Regions from separate parts of the Pararhizobium sp. P1_E7 genome, predicted to be linked through region 2. Evidence: riboswitches for the same ligand, from Rfam matches in the RefSeq annotation. Region 2 holds a riboswitch; each other region holds the start of a gene.
The links. Region 2 has a riboswitch for cobalamin ahead of AC1D17_RS08870 (aromatic ring-hydroxylating oxygenase subunit alpha). Riboswitches for the same ligand answer to the same signal wherever they lie in the genome.
Positions count from the first base shown of each region.

Region 1: another riboswitch for cobalamin. It lies ahead of bluB (5,6-dimethylbenzimidazole synthase); the one in region 2 lies ahead of AC1D17_RS08870 (aromatic ring-hydroxylating oxygenase subunit alpha).
Region 3: another riboswitch for cobalamin. It lies ahead of cobU (bifunctional adenosylcobinamide kinase/adenosylcobinamide-phosphate guanylyltransferase); the one in region 2 lies ahead of AC1D17_RS08870 (aromatic ring-hydroxylating oxygenase subunit alpha).

Region 1 covers NZ_JBFUBH010000005.1:108,993-114,254, forward strand. The annotation lists gene AC1D17_RS07815 (LacI family DNA-binding transcriptional regulator) at 1-8, opposite strand, end outside; gene AC1D17_RS07820 (phytanoyl-CoA dioxygenase family protein) at 113-1,306, shown strand; gene AC1D17_RS07825 (SDR family oxidoreductase) at 1,396-2,232, shown strand; cobalamin riboswitch at 2,274-2,486, shown strand; gene bluB (5,6-dimethylbenzimidazole synthase) at 2,531-3,223, shown strand; gene AC1D17_RS07835 (DUF2865 domain-containing protein) at 3,255-4,376, opposite strand; gene AC1D17_RS07840 (acyl-homoserine-lactone synthase) at 4,581-5,225, opposite strand.
Region 2 covers NZ_JBFUBH010000006.1:48,544-53,805, reverse strand. The annotation lists gene AC1D17_RS08875 (FAD-binding oxidoreductase) at 1-29, opposite strand, end outside; gene AC1D17_RS08870 (aromatic ring-hydroxylating oxygenase subunit alpha) at 31-1,281, opposite strand; cobalamin riboswitch at 1,404-1,601, opposite strand; gene AC1D17_RS08865 (DUF6656 family protein) at 1,946-2,551, shown strand; gene AC1D17_RS08860 (diguanylate cyclase domain-containing protein) at 2,552-3,613, opposite strand; gene AC1D17_RS08855 (L-threonylcarbamoyladenylate synthase) at 3,850-4,824, shown strand; gene AC1D17_RS08850 (FAD-binding oxidoreductase) at 4,829-5,262, shown strand, end outside.
Region 3 covers NZ_JBFUBH010000007.1:146,589-151,850, forward strand. The annotation lists gene AC1D17_RS10695 (cobyric acid synthase) at 1-812, shown strand, start outside; cobalamin riboswitch at 939-1,308, shown strand; gene cobU (bifunctional adenosylcobinamide kinase/adenosylcobinamide-phosphate guanylyltransferase) at 1,484-2,023, shown strand; gene cobW (cobalamin biosynthesis protein CobW) at 2,027-3,091, shown strand; gene cobN (cobaltochelatase subunit CobN) at 3,314-5,262, shown strand, end outside.

The DNA.
Region 1 (5,262 bases), on a different contig from region 2:
TGGGCCATCATCGTTCCGTCCTGATGGTTTTTTGATGGGTTTCTGCTCTATATCAGCTTTTTCCTCCGCGTATAGTGCCGGTATCGAAGCGCATCCGGCGGGAGGATCTGGGATGAAGAGCGACAATATCTTGAAGCAGCGCGCGGACCGGGTGTGGCTGACGGAGGCCGCCTGTGATCTCGACGATTTTCGCGCCGGGGTGGAGCGCACGACCATGCTTGCCGACTATCCGCATGCGGCGGCCGTCGAGAAGAACGTGCTGATCTATGATGGCGCCAGCGTGCTGAAGGCGGCCGCAAGTGGAGACGGACGCCGGGCGGTGCTTGCCGAAATCTGTGAGGCCTTTGCCAGCGGGCCAGGTGTCATTGTGCTTAAGCGCGCCTTTGAGAATACTGACGTCATCGATGCGGCGAGCGGCATTTTCGACGAGATCATCAACGAGCAGCATCGTACTCATACCGGCGGTGGCGACCACTTTGCCAAGCCCGGTGCCAACGATCGCATCTGGAATTCGCTGGAAAAGCACTGCCTGAGGGATCCGGAGAATTTTGCCGCCTATTACGGCAACGCTCTGATCGCGCTGGTCAGCGAAGCCTGGCTCGGGCCGAGCTACCAGATGACGGCGCAGGTCAACCGGGTCAACCCGGGCGGCGCCGCCCAATCTGCCCACCGGGACTACCATCTCGGCTTCCAGACATCGGCAGTGATCGAGCAGTTTCCGGCCCATGTCCACCGGCTGTCGCCGGTACTGACCTTGCAGGGCGCCGTTGCCCATTGCGACATGCCGCTGGAAAGCGGGCCGACGCTGTTCCTGCCCTACAGCCAGACCTATGTTCCCGGCTATCTGGCTTTGAAACGCCCGGAATTCCGGGAGTATTTCGACCGCAACCATGTACAGCTGCCCTTGTCGAAGGGCGATCTGGTGTTTTTCAACCCGGCGCTCTTCCACGCCGCCGGAACCAATCGCTCGCAAGACATCAAGCGCGTCGCCAACCTGCTGCAGGTGTCGTCCGCGTTCGGCCGCGCGATGGAGACGGTCAATCGGGAAAGGATGAGCGCAACGCTCTATCCGGCTTTGAAAGCCATGCTCGCCGATGGCCGCCTGTCGGGCGCGCAGGCGGCGTGCGCCATCGCATCCTGCGCCGAGGGGTACTCCTTTRCGACCAATCTCGACCGCGATCCTCCCGTCGGCGGCCTTGCACCGAAGACGCAGGCCCAGCTGATGCAGGAAGCGCTTGCCGGCGGCTGGGAGGCGGCTGCGTTTACCGCAGCACTCGCAGCGCAGTCGGACAGGAGACTCAGCTAGCAGCGCCGAATGAAACATTGCGAACCCCCACCCGAATTTCGGGCGGGGGTCTTTTGACAAAATCGACATCGAACATGGAGGAAAGCCCAATGAGCAGTGAAAATGGGAGCAATGACTATGGCCGGCTCGACGGCAAGGTGGCGATTGTTACCGGCGGGACGCAAGGGCTGGGGGCGGCGATCGCGACGCTGTTTGCCAAGCGCGGTGCTGCCGGCATCGTGATCTGCGGCCGCAATGCCGCCAAGGGCGAGGCCAAGGCTGCCGAGATTGGCAAGGCGACCGGAACGAAGGTTGTCTATGTCCAGGCTGACCTCGAAAAGACAGAGGATGCACGCAAGGTGGTCGCGGCATGTGACAGAGAATTCGGTCGGGTCGATGCGCTGGTCAACGCTGCGGCAATTACCGACCGTGGAACGATCCTCGACACCAATCCGGAGCTGTTTGATCGCATGTTCGCCATCAATGTGCGTGCGCCGTTCTTCCTGATGCAGGAAACGATCAATGTCATGCGCCGCGAGAAGATCGAGGGAACCATCGTCAATATCGGTTCGATGTCGGCGATGGCCGGGCAGCCTTTCATCTCCGCCTATTGCGCCTCCAAGGGTGCGCTGGAAACGCTGACCAAGAACACCGCCTATGCGGTGTTGCGCAACAGGATCCGCGTCAATGGCCTGAACATCGGCTGGATGGCATCCGAAGGGGAGGATCGCATCCAGCGCGAATTTCATGGATCGCCCGCCGACTGGCTGGAAAAGGCGGCGGCTGGCCAGCCCTTTGGGCGCTTGGTCGATCCGGCCGAGGTGGCGCGTGCCTGCGCCTATCTGTCGTCGGCGGAATCCGGTCTGATGACCGGATCGATGATCTGCTTCGACCAATCGGTCTGGGGTGCCTATGACGGCTCGCCGCATCCGGCCGCCGCCATCTGACAAGAACGCGCGGGCCGCCTTGCAATCGGCGGCCCGCTATGACCATATCGGTTTGTTCAGGTGCCCGTGAAAACGGGAGAATCGGGAACCCGGTGAAAGTCCGGGACGTGCCCAGCGCTGTGACGGGGACGGCTTTGCATAGATGAAAGTCTGAATGATTTCAGATTTCTGCCACTGGATCTTCAAGCGATCCGGGAAGGCGGCAAAGCCGGTTGATCCGCAGTCAGAAGACCGGCCTGACAAGATAGACCAAACCCGCGCGGACGGCGGGAGGTTTCGCATTGTTGGGGATCAAACGATGCAAGCTGAACCGCAAGACCGCCTTGTGAGGGCGGACGCATTTTCATCGGACGAGCGCGCCGCCGTCTACCGCGCCATCGAAACCCGCCGCGACGTGCGCGACCAGTTCCTGCCGGCACCCTTGCCGGACGACGTCATCGCGCGGCTGCTTGCCGCTGCCCACAGCGCGCCTTCGGTCGGCTTCATGCAACCCTGGAATTTTATCGTCGTCCGCGACGAGGACAGGCGTGCGCGTGTCTTTGAAGCCTTCCAGCGCGCCAATGAGGAAGCGGCGCTGATGTTTGAGGGCGAGGCGCAGGACAAATACCGGTCGTTGAAGCTCGAAGGTATCCGCAAGGCACCGGTCAGCATCTGCGTCACCTGCGATCCGGCGCGTGCCGGAAAGGTCGTTCTCGGCCGGACGCACAATCCGCGCATGGACGCCTTTTCTACCGTTTGCGCCGTGCAGAACCTGTGGCTTGCCGCACGGGCCGAAGGGGTTGGCGTCGGCTGGGTCAGCATTTTCCACGAGCGCGATATCAAGGCCGTGCTCGGTATTCCCGATCCTATCGAGATCATCGCCTGGCTGTGCCTTGGCTATGTCGATACGCTTTATGCAGAGCCGGAACTGGCGGTCAAAGGCTGGCGCCAGCGGTTGCCGCTCAAGGATCTCGTCTTCGCCGATGCCTGGGGCGTCAGCCCCGCGGAGTGATTGGAGCGCTTCCGGTTGAGGATGAAGCGCTCTAGTTTGTCTGTTGCTGTTGCTGTTGGTATCCGGGGCCGGCCGGATGCCTCAGGTCGATCGAGGTTTCCTGCGAAGGCAGGAAGCTCGGACCGACGACGCGGACCTTGCTGTCCCGCGGATTGTAGGGGCGGTCCGCAATCGCGCTCTTCACCTCAGCCGGGGTAGCCTTATTGCGCGTGCGAAACTCGATAACGCCCTTGCCGTTGTCCGGCGTACTCTGTTGCGTCGCCGTGCGCCCGACCGGAGAGCAGCCGCACTGGCCGGGCTGGCTGAGGTCGCGGGTCTTGTAGGCGAAAGCCGACGGCAGATCGGCATACGGTTCGCCGGTGGCTGCGGAGACCATCTGGTCGGTCTCTTCGGTCGCCAGCGCATGATAGTAGAGCGCCGTCTCCGCTCCCGGGCACCGCCGCTGGCAGGCTTCGGCATCGCGCTGGAAATCGGCCGGGGACGCATTTGAGGAGATCGGGAAGAACGCCCCGTCGCAGGTGCGCACGCACAATGTCCGCAGGCTGCCGGGGTAATCGTCGCTCGGCGCAAAGCCATCATCCGGCGTTGTGAAATCGGATACGTCATTGCTGTCGCGCATATCGAGATAGTCTTCGCTGATCGGCGGCAGGTCCTTCAGGATATTGCGACGGGTTTCCGGTTCCTCGACGGCGGCGCTGACGACTTCATCCTGTTCTTCAGAGCAGCGATTGACGTCGAGGGCGGCGAGGATCCGCCGCCGGGCGATCTGGCTGTCGCCTCCCGTTGCGAGGTTCTGGCGGCGTGCCTTCAGCGTTTGGAGGTCCATTTCCATCTGCGAGATTTCAGCAGCCAGGCTCTCGCAGGCTCCGTCATTCGGCCCACCGACAATGACGACGCTGTCTGAGCTGCATCCCATCCGCCTGAGATCGCTACGGGCTTGGCGCAAATCCAGGTTCTGGCGCGAGATCGCGCCGGTGTAGTCGCGCAGATTGGCATTGGAGGCGACGATTTTCGGCAGGCTGGCAAGGCGCGCATTCAGCCGTTCGCACACCGCCGAGGCGCCGGCCGTGGCCGTCATGGCCAGAAGAAGCGGGGCTATCAGCGCCGCGAAGGATATCGAACGGAGGATCACGTGTTTCTCTCGCCTGAGCATACCGGCACCTTGGCCGTGTACGAAGGAATATCCTGCGCACTCTGACTTTAGGTCTATCATAGCGCCATTCGAAGGTGGCGCAACGCAGTCCGTGCGCCAGCGTTAATGCGATGCGGGAGAATCATGCCGGGCGAGGCGGGAGAGCCACAATCGGCGGCTCTCCCGGCGCAAGGCAATTATATCAAGTCTCGACGATAGAGACCATTAAGCCGCCCGGGCGGTTTCCAGGGACATTGGCCGCTCCAGCACCGATCCGTCGATCTCGGCGACAGCCTTCATCGTCTCCAAAAGATCGGGCGTGACCTCCCAGGCTACGGCAACGGCGTAGACGGAGCCGATGCGCTGCGGTTCGCCGATGCGTTCGCCAGGGCAGCCCATCCGCCGGAACATGCGCTCCAGAAAGACGTCGGTGACGGTGACGATATGGCTGAGACCGGATGACAGGCCGAGCTCTCCGACACCGCACATCAGTTCTGCTGCGGCGATGGTCACCTGATTGGAACCGCGATCCTGCGAGATGGCCGGATCGATGCAGAAGCGGCTGGATTCCCAGACGGTGGCGCTGCGCACCTGCGGATTGCCGCCGAGCAGGATCGGAAACGTATCATCCAGCATGTTCGGCCCAAGCGTCGGCAACAGCCGCAGCGCGCCGCGCAGACGCCCCGTCTGGTCCGAATAGGACAGCACGTAGAGCGGATTGGCGTCGTCATAATGATCGATCTCCCAGTCGCCGCGAACCGATACGTCCCATTTCAGCACATCGTGAAAGACGCGCTTGCGCAGCTGGAACATGGCGTCGATATCGCGGGGATGCAGTTTGCCGGTGTTGCGGTTGAAAATCCTGATCATTGTCTGCTCCTGTGTTCGTAGGCGAGGAGCAAATGCT
Region 2 (5,262 bases):
AAGTGCCGGAAGGAGGAAGCAATCGTCATGTCAGGCGACCCGAACCAGAGGGGTTGAGATGGAATTACCCTGCAGGCGATCCTGCATAAAGTTGGTGTACCATTCGACGAACTGCATCACGCCGCCCTCGTGTTCCGGCGAATAGGGGCCGGGCTGATAGGCGGGCGAGCGGATGCCGAAGGCATTTTCCTCGACGATCTGGCGATCCTGGTCATTGGTCTCGGTCCAGACATGCGTCAGTTCTTCCAGATTGTAATCGACGCCTTCGACGGCATCCTTGTGCACCAGCCATTTGGTGGTGACCTGGGTGAGTTCAGGACCAAGCGGCAGGACGCGGAAGGTGATGGCGTGGTCGGCCAGCACGTGGTTCCAGGTGCTCGGATAGTGGAACAGCAAGAGGGTGCCGATATGATCCTGGCTGACATCGTCGGAGAGCTGGCGCTGGACGGCCCGCTTTCCCGACATGGTGTAGCTCTCGGCATTCTCGATCAGCGGCATGCGGGCAACGCGGAACTGGCCGGTCGGCGACATCTTGAACTCGCTCGGCAAGCCCTCGGCTTCGCATTTTGCCCAGTGTTCGGCAATGACGGGATCGTCCTTGGCGCCCTGCACGCCGGTTGCGGTCGGGGCTTCCGGATAGGTGCGGCAAAGCTCGGGGTGGTTTGCCGCGCAATGGTAGCATTCGCGGTTGTTTTCCCAGACGAGCTTCCAGTTGCCCTTCTCGATGATCGTGCTTTCAAACGCGACCTTGGTGTCCTTCAGATTGTGCGGGGTGACATAGGACGAGACCATGTCGCGCACGGGCTGGAAATCCATCGCCTCTTCGGCAAGGCAGATAAAGATATAGCCGCCGATGGTTTCGCAATGGATCGGTTTCAGACCGTGCTGGTTCTTGTCGAAATCCTCGCCCATCTGGCGGGCGAACAAAAGCTTGCCGTCAAGCTCGTAGGTCCACTGGTGATAGGGACAGACAAGCTTGGCGGACGAGCCCTTGGCGCCGGCGCAGACGCGCGAGCCGCGATGGCGGCAGGAATTGTGCAGGGCCCGGACGGTGCCGGTGCGGTCGCGGACGATGACGACCGGATACTCGCCGACCTGCACGGTGAAATAATTGCCGGATTTCGGGATTTCGCAGTCATGGCCGATAAACAGCCAGTCCTTGTACCAGATCTCTTCCATATCGATCCTGTAGAGATCGGGATCGGTGTAGAATGCCTGCTCGAGACTGTGCCCGGCACGCCGGGTCTTCAATTTGCGAAGGACTTCACTGCGGAGATCCATGGTCATTTCCTTGTGCTCGCCAACTCTTTTTGAAAGTTGCAGCAGGCAGGAAAGGAACCACCGCCGCGCCGGGAGAGCGCGTGGATATAGTGGTTCTCTTCCGGCTGCCCGCCGCACCCAGATATCAATTTCGCCACAAGGCTGGTTTCCGGGCTCTGGAGCTGTCCTTGCGGACCATCGCGGCGCCTTCCCGGATTTCTCCAGTGGCCTTTTGCCGAGGTTTCGCTCCACCACCGTTGCGGGGGCAGCGCCGGATTTCGACCGGCTTCCCAATTCTCCGCCCTCCCTATAAAGGCGGCACCTTGAGTGTTTTCATCTAACCTTGTGTCCCGGCCAAATAGCTGCCGATTAGCGACATCCGATTCCAGAATGACGACACGGCAAATATTGCGAAGGACAGCAACCAATCTGGCTATTTTATAAGCATAAACAATATGTTCTGCTGAAACTGGAGCAAAAGGCCTGTTTTCTGCCCAGCGCCCTGGCAATCGGCTGAACCGCGGCCTCTTTGCGACATTTTGTGGCGGCTCCCACAAACCTCGCACCATTGCAAATGGTTGATGCCTGGCAAGATTGCATTAACCATAACACTGTAGCTTCGTCTCATATGCGATTACGCGCCGGCATGCCTTGTCCGCATTCCGCCGCATCCTGGTACGGGCCGATGTCAAACTTGAGATATTACGATGCCGCCGCGGTCAAAGAGCCGGCTCCTTCGCAGAAGACTGCGATCCATACGGAATTCCTGCGCACCGGGCGGATCAACCGGCGCCAGCAGGAATGGAGCGCCGCTGAAAAGCGCTATCTGACCCATCAGGAAGTGGCGGCCCGCACCGGCAAGAAACTCGAAGCGGCCGGTACCGTCACGCATGACCGGATCAACGGGTTCCATCGTTCGATCCGTTTCCCCAAACTGCTGTTTCACCGCACGCTGGCCGGCAGTCCGCATCTCGGCTACTGCCACGTAACGGCTGCCCGGACGAAATTCGCCAAGTTCGAGGACGTCCGGTGGTCGTTCTACATCGCCAACTTCTTCTCCGACATCGGCGACGACCAGCACTTTTTCGAGAAAATCAAGCTCGGCTACTCGCGGATGTATTTCGCGGTGGCGACAGAGCTGGACGCAGAAGCGGGCAAGCTGACCGTCAATCGTGCAGTGCACGACAACGGCCTTTTGTTTCGCACCCGCGACCCCAAGGAAGCGCTGAAGAACGTGCTTTTGCTCGGCGCCCGCAACGAAGAGCTTCGCAAGATCATTAGCGCCCTGTGATCATTGCTTGTAGATCAGCCAGTCACGCCCGGGCGGGTGCTCGCTTTCGGACCCATGAACGACCGTCTGGTCTCCGCCCTTGCCCTGCGCCCTGGCGAGTGCCTTTTCCGCCGTATTGACGAGATCAAACGCGTTGCCGGCATGATCCGACATGCACACGCCCACCGAAAGCGTCACGCAGCCGAGGTCGCGTCCGGTCTTTGGATGTTTGAAATGCGTGCCGCGCAAAGCCGAGCGCAGAAGTGCCACGAGCCGCACCACCTCCCGCTCCTCGCCTGCGCTGACCAGAAAGCCGAAACGGGTGCCGTCGAAACGGGCGACCAGCTCGGTTGACGGGAAAGCCTGTTGGATAATACCGCCGATATGCCGGGCCAGCGGCTCCACCAAGGCGGCGGCCTGTTCTCCCGACAGGCGGCGGCTGGTGTCGGGCTCGGCAATGGCGACACCGCAGACAAGCGGCAGATCGGGATCGGCATAGACCTTGGCCAGTGTCTTGTTGAAGGCGCGGCGATTGGCAAGCCCCGTTACAGCGTCCGAAAATTTCTTTGCTTCAAAGTCGGCAAGCTCTTTCTGGACACCGGCGATAACGGTGGACTGCGCGGTGACGCTCTGCTCCATTTCGGCATTGTGCGAGACCTGCCGCTCGGTGGCGCGCTTCAACGCCTGAATGGAGTTTTGCAGTGCCGTCTGGTTCGCGTCGTCGGAGACCACCAGCGCTTTCGTCGCCTCGCTGATCAGCCGCCCGTAATCATCGAGCTGGTCTTTTTCACGCGACAAAAGGTTCATGAAATTGCTCATCTCGTCGCGCACGATCGTCGTCGATCGTGCCAGAACGCTTGCTTCGTGATGATGCGGCAAATATTTGCGGCCAAGTTCGTCGAGCGCCGATTGCGACTTGTATTTACCGAGCGCGATGAAATCGCGCACCAGGTCCGGATTGGCACCGGCATAGGCTTCGTAGACGAGCTCGTAATTCCGGGGGATGGCATCGATGCCCATCTGGTGCATGGCGGTGGCGATCCGCAGGGCAAGGTCGTTCGGCATGGATTTCTTGTTGGCCATGAGGGCTCCGGCTGTGTGCAGGACCGGACACCTAGCATGGGCAACTTTCATCGCCGCTAACCGGAACTGTCGCATTTTAAGAAACCTTAACCGGCTGTAGCGAATAGGAACAATTGACCCCAGCGTTCGAATGGACCTTTCGAATGCGCTTGGCAATCTCCTGCCTGGCCCTATAAAGGAAACGCCGGAGCGCCTGCCTGCCTTTTCGAGAGGGCGCATTGACGTTTGGAAGCTTGATGGCGCTGATTATAGACACACGGACCGAGCCGGAGCGCGCTTTGGCGATTGCCTGCGAGACGCTTTACGAAGGCCTGCCGGTGGCGATCCCGACGGAGACCGTCTATGGGCTGGCCGCCGATGCCACCAATGCGGACGCGATCAGCCGTATCTATGAAATGAAGGGCCGTCCCCGTTTCAACCCGCTGATCTGCCATGTCGCCGATTTTGCCATGGCCGAGGCGCATGTCACCTTCGATCCCCTGTCGCGGCAACTGGCCGAAGCCTTCTGGCCGGGGCCGCTAACGCTGATCCTCCCGATCAAGCCGGAGAGCGGCGTGCATCCACTGGCATCCGCCGGCCTCGATACGCTGGGCATCCGCATGCCGGAAGGATTTTCGCGGCAGGTCATCGCCCGCTTCGGCAGGCCGCTGGCAGCACCGAGCGCCAATACCTCGGGCAAGATCAGCCCGACCAGTGCCGCCCATGTCGAAGCCGATCTCGGCAACAAGCTGAGATTGATCCTCGATGCGGGCGCTGCCGAAATCGGACTGGAATCGACCATCATCAAGGTGGACGGCGATGAAATCCGGTTGCTGCGTCCAGGCGGCCTGGATGTGGCGGATATCGAGCGGTTGACCGGCAAGACGGTTTTGCGGCCTGAAACGGCCGGAGCTGCAATCGAAGCGCCGGGCATGCTCGCTTCGCATTATGCGCCGGGTGCTGCGGTGCGGCTGAATGCGGCGGATGTCAAACCGGGAGAAGCCGTGATCCGGTTTGGCGGCAAATCGCTGCCGGGCGAGGAGAATGCCAAAGCGGTGCTCGACCTCAGCCCTTCGGCAAACCTGCGCGAGGCCGCCGCCAATCTGTTCGCCTATATGAAACAGGCCGATGCTTCCGGCGCCAAAACCATCGCTTTCGGACCGATCCCGAACGAGGGTCTTGGCGAGGCGATCGTCGACCGGATCGAACGCGCCGCTGCGCCACGGGAATGACCCTATGACCAACGCCCTGCCCTCCGCCGATCTCATCGCCCGCTTCACCGCCATCGTCGGCGCGGCAAATGCGCTGACGGATCAGGCCGGCATTGCGCCTTATCTCATCGAATCCCGCGGCCTCTACAAGGGCAACGCGCCACTGGTGCTCAGACCCGGCAGCGTCGCGGAAGTGTCTGAAATCCTCAAGCTTGCCAGCGAAACCGGTGTCGCGATCGTGCCGCAAGGCGGCAATACAGGCCATGTGGCAGGACAGATTCCGCGCACCGGGGCTGATGATATCGTGCTGTCGCTCCAGCGGCTGAACCGCATCCGCGATATCGATCCCGTCGGCAATGTCATCGTTGCCGATGCCGGCTGCATTCTTGCCGATATCCAGAAGGCGGCGGAGGCGCATGGCCGGCTGTTTCCGCTGTCGCTCGGCTCGGAAGGCTCCTG
Region 3 (5,262 bases), on a different contig from region 2:
TCACCGGTTGGCCTTGCTTCGGCGTCGTTCCCTGGCTGAAGAGCGCCGGCCGTCTCCCGGCAGAAGATTCCGTCGTGCTGGAAAGGCTGGCACGGGGGGCGGGCAGAGCGCTGAAGGTTGCCGTGCCCGTCCTGTCGCGCATCGCCAATTTCGACGATCTCGATCCGCTGGCCGCGGAGCCGGAAGTCGATCTCGTCTTCGTTCGTCCCGGCGAGAGAATTCCAGCGGACGCCGGTCTGGTGGTCATTCCGGGATCGAAGGCGACGATTGCCGATCTCAGCGATTTTCGCGTGCAGGGCTGGGATCGTGACCTGCAGGCGCATGTCCGGCGTGGTGGCCGCGTCATCGGGATTTGCGGCGGCTACCAGATGCTGGGGGACCGGGTCACCGATCCGCATGGAATCGAAGGCAATGTCGTTGAAATCGAAGGTCTCGGCCTGCTTGCGGTCGAAACCGAGATGGCGCCGGAAAAGACGGTGCGCAACAGCAGCGCCCGCTCGGCGGTCTACGACGTTGCGCTGGAAGGCTACGAAATTCACCTCGGCCGCACCACCGGCGCCGACTGCGTCCGCCCGGCCGTGATCATCGATGGCCGGCCGGACGGTGCGGTGTCGGCGGACGGCATGGTCAGCGGAACCTATCTGCACGGTCTGTTTGCCAGCGATGCCTATCGCGCTGCGCTGCTGAAAAGCTTCGGCATCGAGGGCGGTGGTGAAAATTACCGGCAATCGGTCGACCGGGCGCTCGACGATATCGCGGCAGAGCTGGAAGCGGTGTTGGACCCGCGCTGGCTGGATGGCCTGATGTCTTGACGTCCTGATCGCGGCGGTTTTCAGATTTCTCCCGATGCCTCGAGGATCAAGCGAAGTCTTGCCGAGGCCGGGCCGAACCCGGCGACGGAGATCGCGCCGCAATTGACTTGATCCGGATGAGCGCCTAATCATCAACCATTGGATGGTTCCCGATGTGCCGTTGCATGTCGGGAGTAAATGGGAATGCGACGGGCCGGACCCAAACCGGGCGTCCTTATCGCAGCCGACCCCGCGACTGTAGAACGGTCAGGGTTCGCCATCCGGGAAAGCCGATGGTCCGGACTGTCCGCATTCGCGGCGGCGGAAGGGTCGGCCCAACCGGAAAAGCCACTGGAGCGGCATCACGATCAGCCGGGGCTGGACGCCTCTAAATCTACGAATCGTCCACCTCTTCGTGATACCCAAAACCTCCGGGAAGGCGAGGCGAACCCGTTCGTGCCCTTAAGCGGCACGTGGCGCCGTGAGCCAGGAGACCTGCCATCCTCAAGGGCCCCATCTTAGCCAGGGGTTCGCCCGATCCAGGGAGAGACACTCCCGATGCCAGCACGGAGGTTGTCATGGCTTCATTATCCCGTTCCCGGAACGGTCCGTTTCGCGTTGCCGCGGATGCAGGCTTGCGTGGTGTATGGGTCCGTTTATCGCCCGGCGTGCGCTGAGGCCGGGATCATTTCATGACAGCGATACAGTCAGGCAGTGTGCTGGCAGGCAGCGTGCTGGTTCTGGGCGGCGCCCGTTCCGGCAAATCCGCTTTTGCCGAAAAACTCGTCAAGGCGTCGGGTCTTGGCATGCATTACGTCGCGACCGGGAGGGCCTGGGACGGTGAGATGCAGGCAAGGATTGCCGAGCATCGCGATCGCCGCGGGGCCGATTGGCAGACCCACGAGGAGCCGCTCGAGCTTGCCACCTGCCTTGAAGCGATCGACGCGCCTGATCGCATCGTTCTGATCGATTGCCTGACCCTGTGGGTCACCAACCTGATGATGGAGCATCGGGATATCGCGGCCGAATTTGAAAAGCTCGCGGCCTATGTGCCGCAAGCCAAGGCCCGGCTGGTCTTCGTCTCGAACGAGGTCGGGCTTGGCATCGTGCCGGAAAACCGGATGGCGCGCGACTTTCGCGACCATGCCGGCCGGCTGCACCAGATCATTGCGGAGATATCCGCAGACGTCTATTTTATCGCGGCCGGATTGCCGCTGAAAATGAAGGGTTGATCCATGACCATTGAAAAAGCCGCCCACGGCAAGATCCCGGCAACCGTCATCACCGGCTTCCTTGGCGCCGGCAAGACGACGATGATCCGCAACATCCTGCAAAATGCCGGCGGCCGGCGCATCGCGCTGATCATCAACGAGTTCGGCGATCTCGGCGTCGATGGCGACGTGCTGAAGGGCTGCGGCGCCGAAGCCTGCAGCGAGGACGACATCATCGAGCTGACCAATGGCTGCATCTGCTGCACCGTGGCCGACGATTTCATTCCGACCATGACCAAGCTGCTTGAGCGCGGAAACCGCCCGGACCATATTGTCATCGAAACATCCGGCCTGGCGCTGCCGCAGCCGCTGATCGCTGCCTTCAACTGGCCGGATATCCGCACGCAAGTGACCGTCGATGGCGTCATCACCGTCGTCGATAGCGCCGCCGTCGCCGCCGGACGGTTTGCCGACGATCACGACAAGGTCGATGCGCTGCGCGTCAACGATGACAATCTCGATCACGAAAGCCCGATCGAGGAGTTGTTCGAAGACCAGCTGACCGCCGCCGATCTGATCATTCTCAACAAGACCGACCTGCTCGATTCGACCGGTCTTGCCTTTGTCCGCAACGAGGTCTCCGCGCGCACCAGCCGCAAGCCGGCGATGATCGAAGCGAAGAACGGCGAGGTTTCCGCAGCCGTGCTGCTTGGCCTCGGTGTCGGCACGGAAAGCGACATCGCCAACCGCAAGTCCCATCACGAGATGGAACATGAGGCGGGCGAGGAGCATAGCCATGACGAGTTCGACAGTTTCGTTGTCGAACTGGGGCCGATTGCCGATCCCGCCGGTTTCATCGAAAAGCTGAAGCCGATCATCGCCGCACACGATGTGCTGCGCCTGAAGGGGTTCGCCGATATCCCCGGCAAGCCGATGCGCCTGCTGATCCAGGGTGTCGGCGCCCGTATCGAGCAGTATTTCGACCGCCCATGGGCTGCAGGCGAAGTGCGCCGCACCCGCCTGGTCGTCATCGGCCTGCATGACATGGATGAAGCCGCCGTACGCGCTGCCATCGCAGCGGCGGTTTGAGGGCGTTTTGACCGGGCGCGAGAATTTTCCCTTCCCGACCCCTCCCCACAAGGGGGAGAGGCCAGAACGGCGCTTGCCGCTATTTTCGTACCCGGTCGACCGGTTCAGGGCCTGTTTCCCATTCGAGACGAACAGGCTTGGCAAAGAGGTGCGGAAGGCTAGTCCCGCCCCCTTGTGGGGAGGGATTGGGGAGAGGACGTCGCCCAGTCTCAGGGAGGTTGCATGCATCTCCTCCTAGCCCAGAAGGGAACGATCACCGACGGCGAGGAAGCGATCGATCTCGGTCAGTCGCCGGCTGATATCCTGTTCCTGTCCGCCGCTGATACCGAACTTTCGTCGATCGCCGGCGCGCATCGCGCGCGTGGGGCCAAGCCGAGCCTGCGGGTGGCCAGCCTCTTGACGCTCAAGCACCCGATGTCGGTGGATACCTATGTCGAGCGCACGGCGCGCCATGCCAGGCTCATCATCGTGCGCCCGCTCGGCGGTGCCAGCTATTTCCATTATGTGCTGGAGGCGCTGCATGCGGCAGCCGTCACCCATAAATTCCAGATTGCCGTACTGCCGGGCTGCGACAAGCCCGATCCGGGGTTGGAACCGTTTTCGACCGTCCCTGCCGAAGACCGCAACCGGATGTGGGCCTATTTCACCGAGGGCGGCGCCGACAACATGGTCCGGCTGCTCAGCTATGCCGAGGCGCTGATTGACGGCTCGGAAAAACCGGAATCCGCAGCGCCGCTGATGAAGGCGGGAATCTGGTGGCCGGGGCAGGGCGTGATTGGAACCGAGGCATGGAAGAAAGCGGTAGGGTTTGTCCCGGGCAGAGCGGAATTTGAACCTGCCGACCGTGATTTGGAAAAGCGAGAGCTTGCGCCGGCAATCTCCCCCCTTGAAGGGGAGATTCCTGATAGGGCGGAGGGGGGAATCGCTCCTCAGTCACGAAACGGCCCTATCGTCGCCCTCTGCTTTTACCGCGCCCTCGTCCAAAGCGGCGAGACCAAGCCTGTCGAAGCCCTGATCGACGCGCTCGGTGCTGAAGGTTTGACGGTGCTGCCGGTGTTTGTGTCCAGCCTCAAGGATGCGGTCTCGATCGGTACGCTGGAGGCAGTTTTCGGCGAAGTGCCGCCGATGGTGGTGATGAATGCGACCGGGTTCGCGGTTTCCGCGCCTGGCGCCGACAGAAAGCCGACCGTGCTCGAGTTTTCCGGCGCGCCGGTCCTTCAAGTGATCTTTTCCGGCTCCTCGCGTGCCGCCTGGGAAGCCTCGCCGCAAGGCCTGATGGCGCGCGATCTGGCGATGAACGTGGCGTTGCCGGAAGTTGACGGGCGCATCCTGTCGCGGGCCGTTTCGTTCAAGGCTGCGGCTGTCTACGACGCCGATGTCGAGGCCAATATTGTCGGCCATGAACCTCTGGCCGATCGCGTCGCCTTTGCCGCCAAGCTGGCAGCCAACTGGGCCAGACTGCGTCAGGCCGCACCGGCTGAGCGCCGCGTGGCGATCGTCATGGCGAATTATCCCAACCGCGACGGGCGGCTCGGCAACGGCGTCGGCCTCGATACGCCCGCCGGCACGATCGAAGTCATGAAAGCGATGGCGGCCTGCGGCTACGGGATTGATGATATCCCGCGTGATGGCGATGCGCTGATCCGGTATATGATGGACGGGCCGACCAATTCGGCGCGGGTGGACTGCGAAGTCCGCGAGACGCTTTCCTTGAGTCAATACAAGGCCTTCTTCTCGTCTCTTCCCACTCAGATTCAGGGTGAGGTTGTTGACCGCTGGGGCCGGCCGGAGAGTGATCCGTTCTTCCGCGACGGCCGCTTTGCCCTGCCTTTGACGCGCTTTGGAGAAACGCTGGTCGGCATTCAGCCGGCGCGCGGATACAATATCGATCCGAAGGAAACCTATCACTCGCCGGACCTTGTGCCGCCGCATGGCTATCTGGCGTTCTACGCCTTCCTGCGTCAGGAATACGGTGCGCATGCCATCGTCCATATGGGCAAGCACGGCAACCTCGAATGGCTGCCGGGAAAATCGCTGGCGCTGTCGGAAACCTGTTATCCGGAAGCGGTGTTTGGTCCGATGCCGCATCTCTATCCGTTCATCGTCAACGATCCGGGCGAGGGCACGCAGGCCAAGCGGCGTAGCAGTGCCGTCATCATCGATCACCTGAC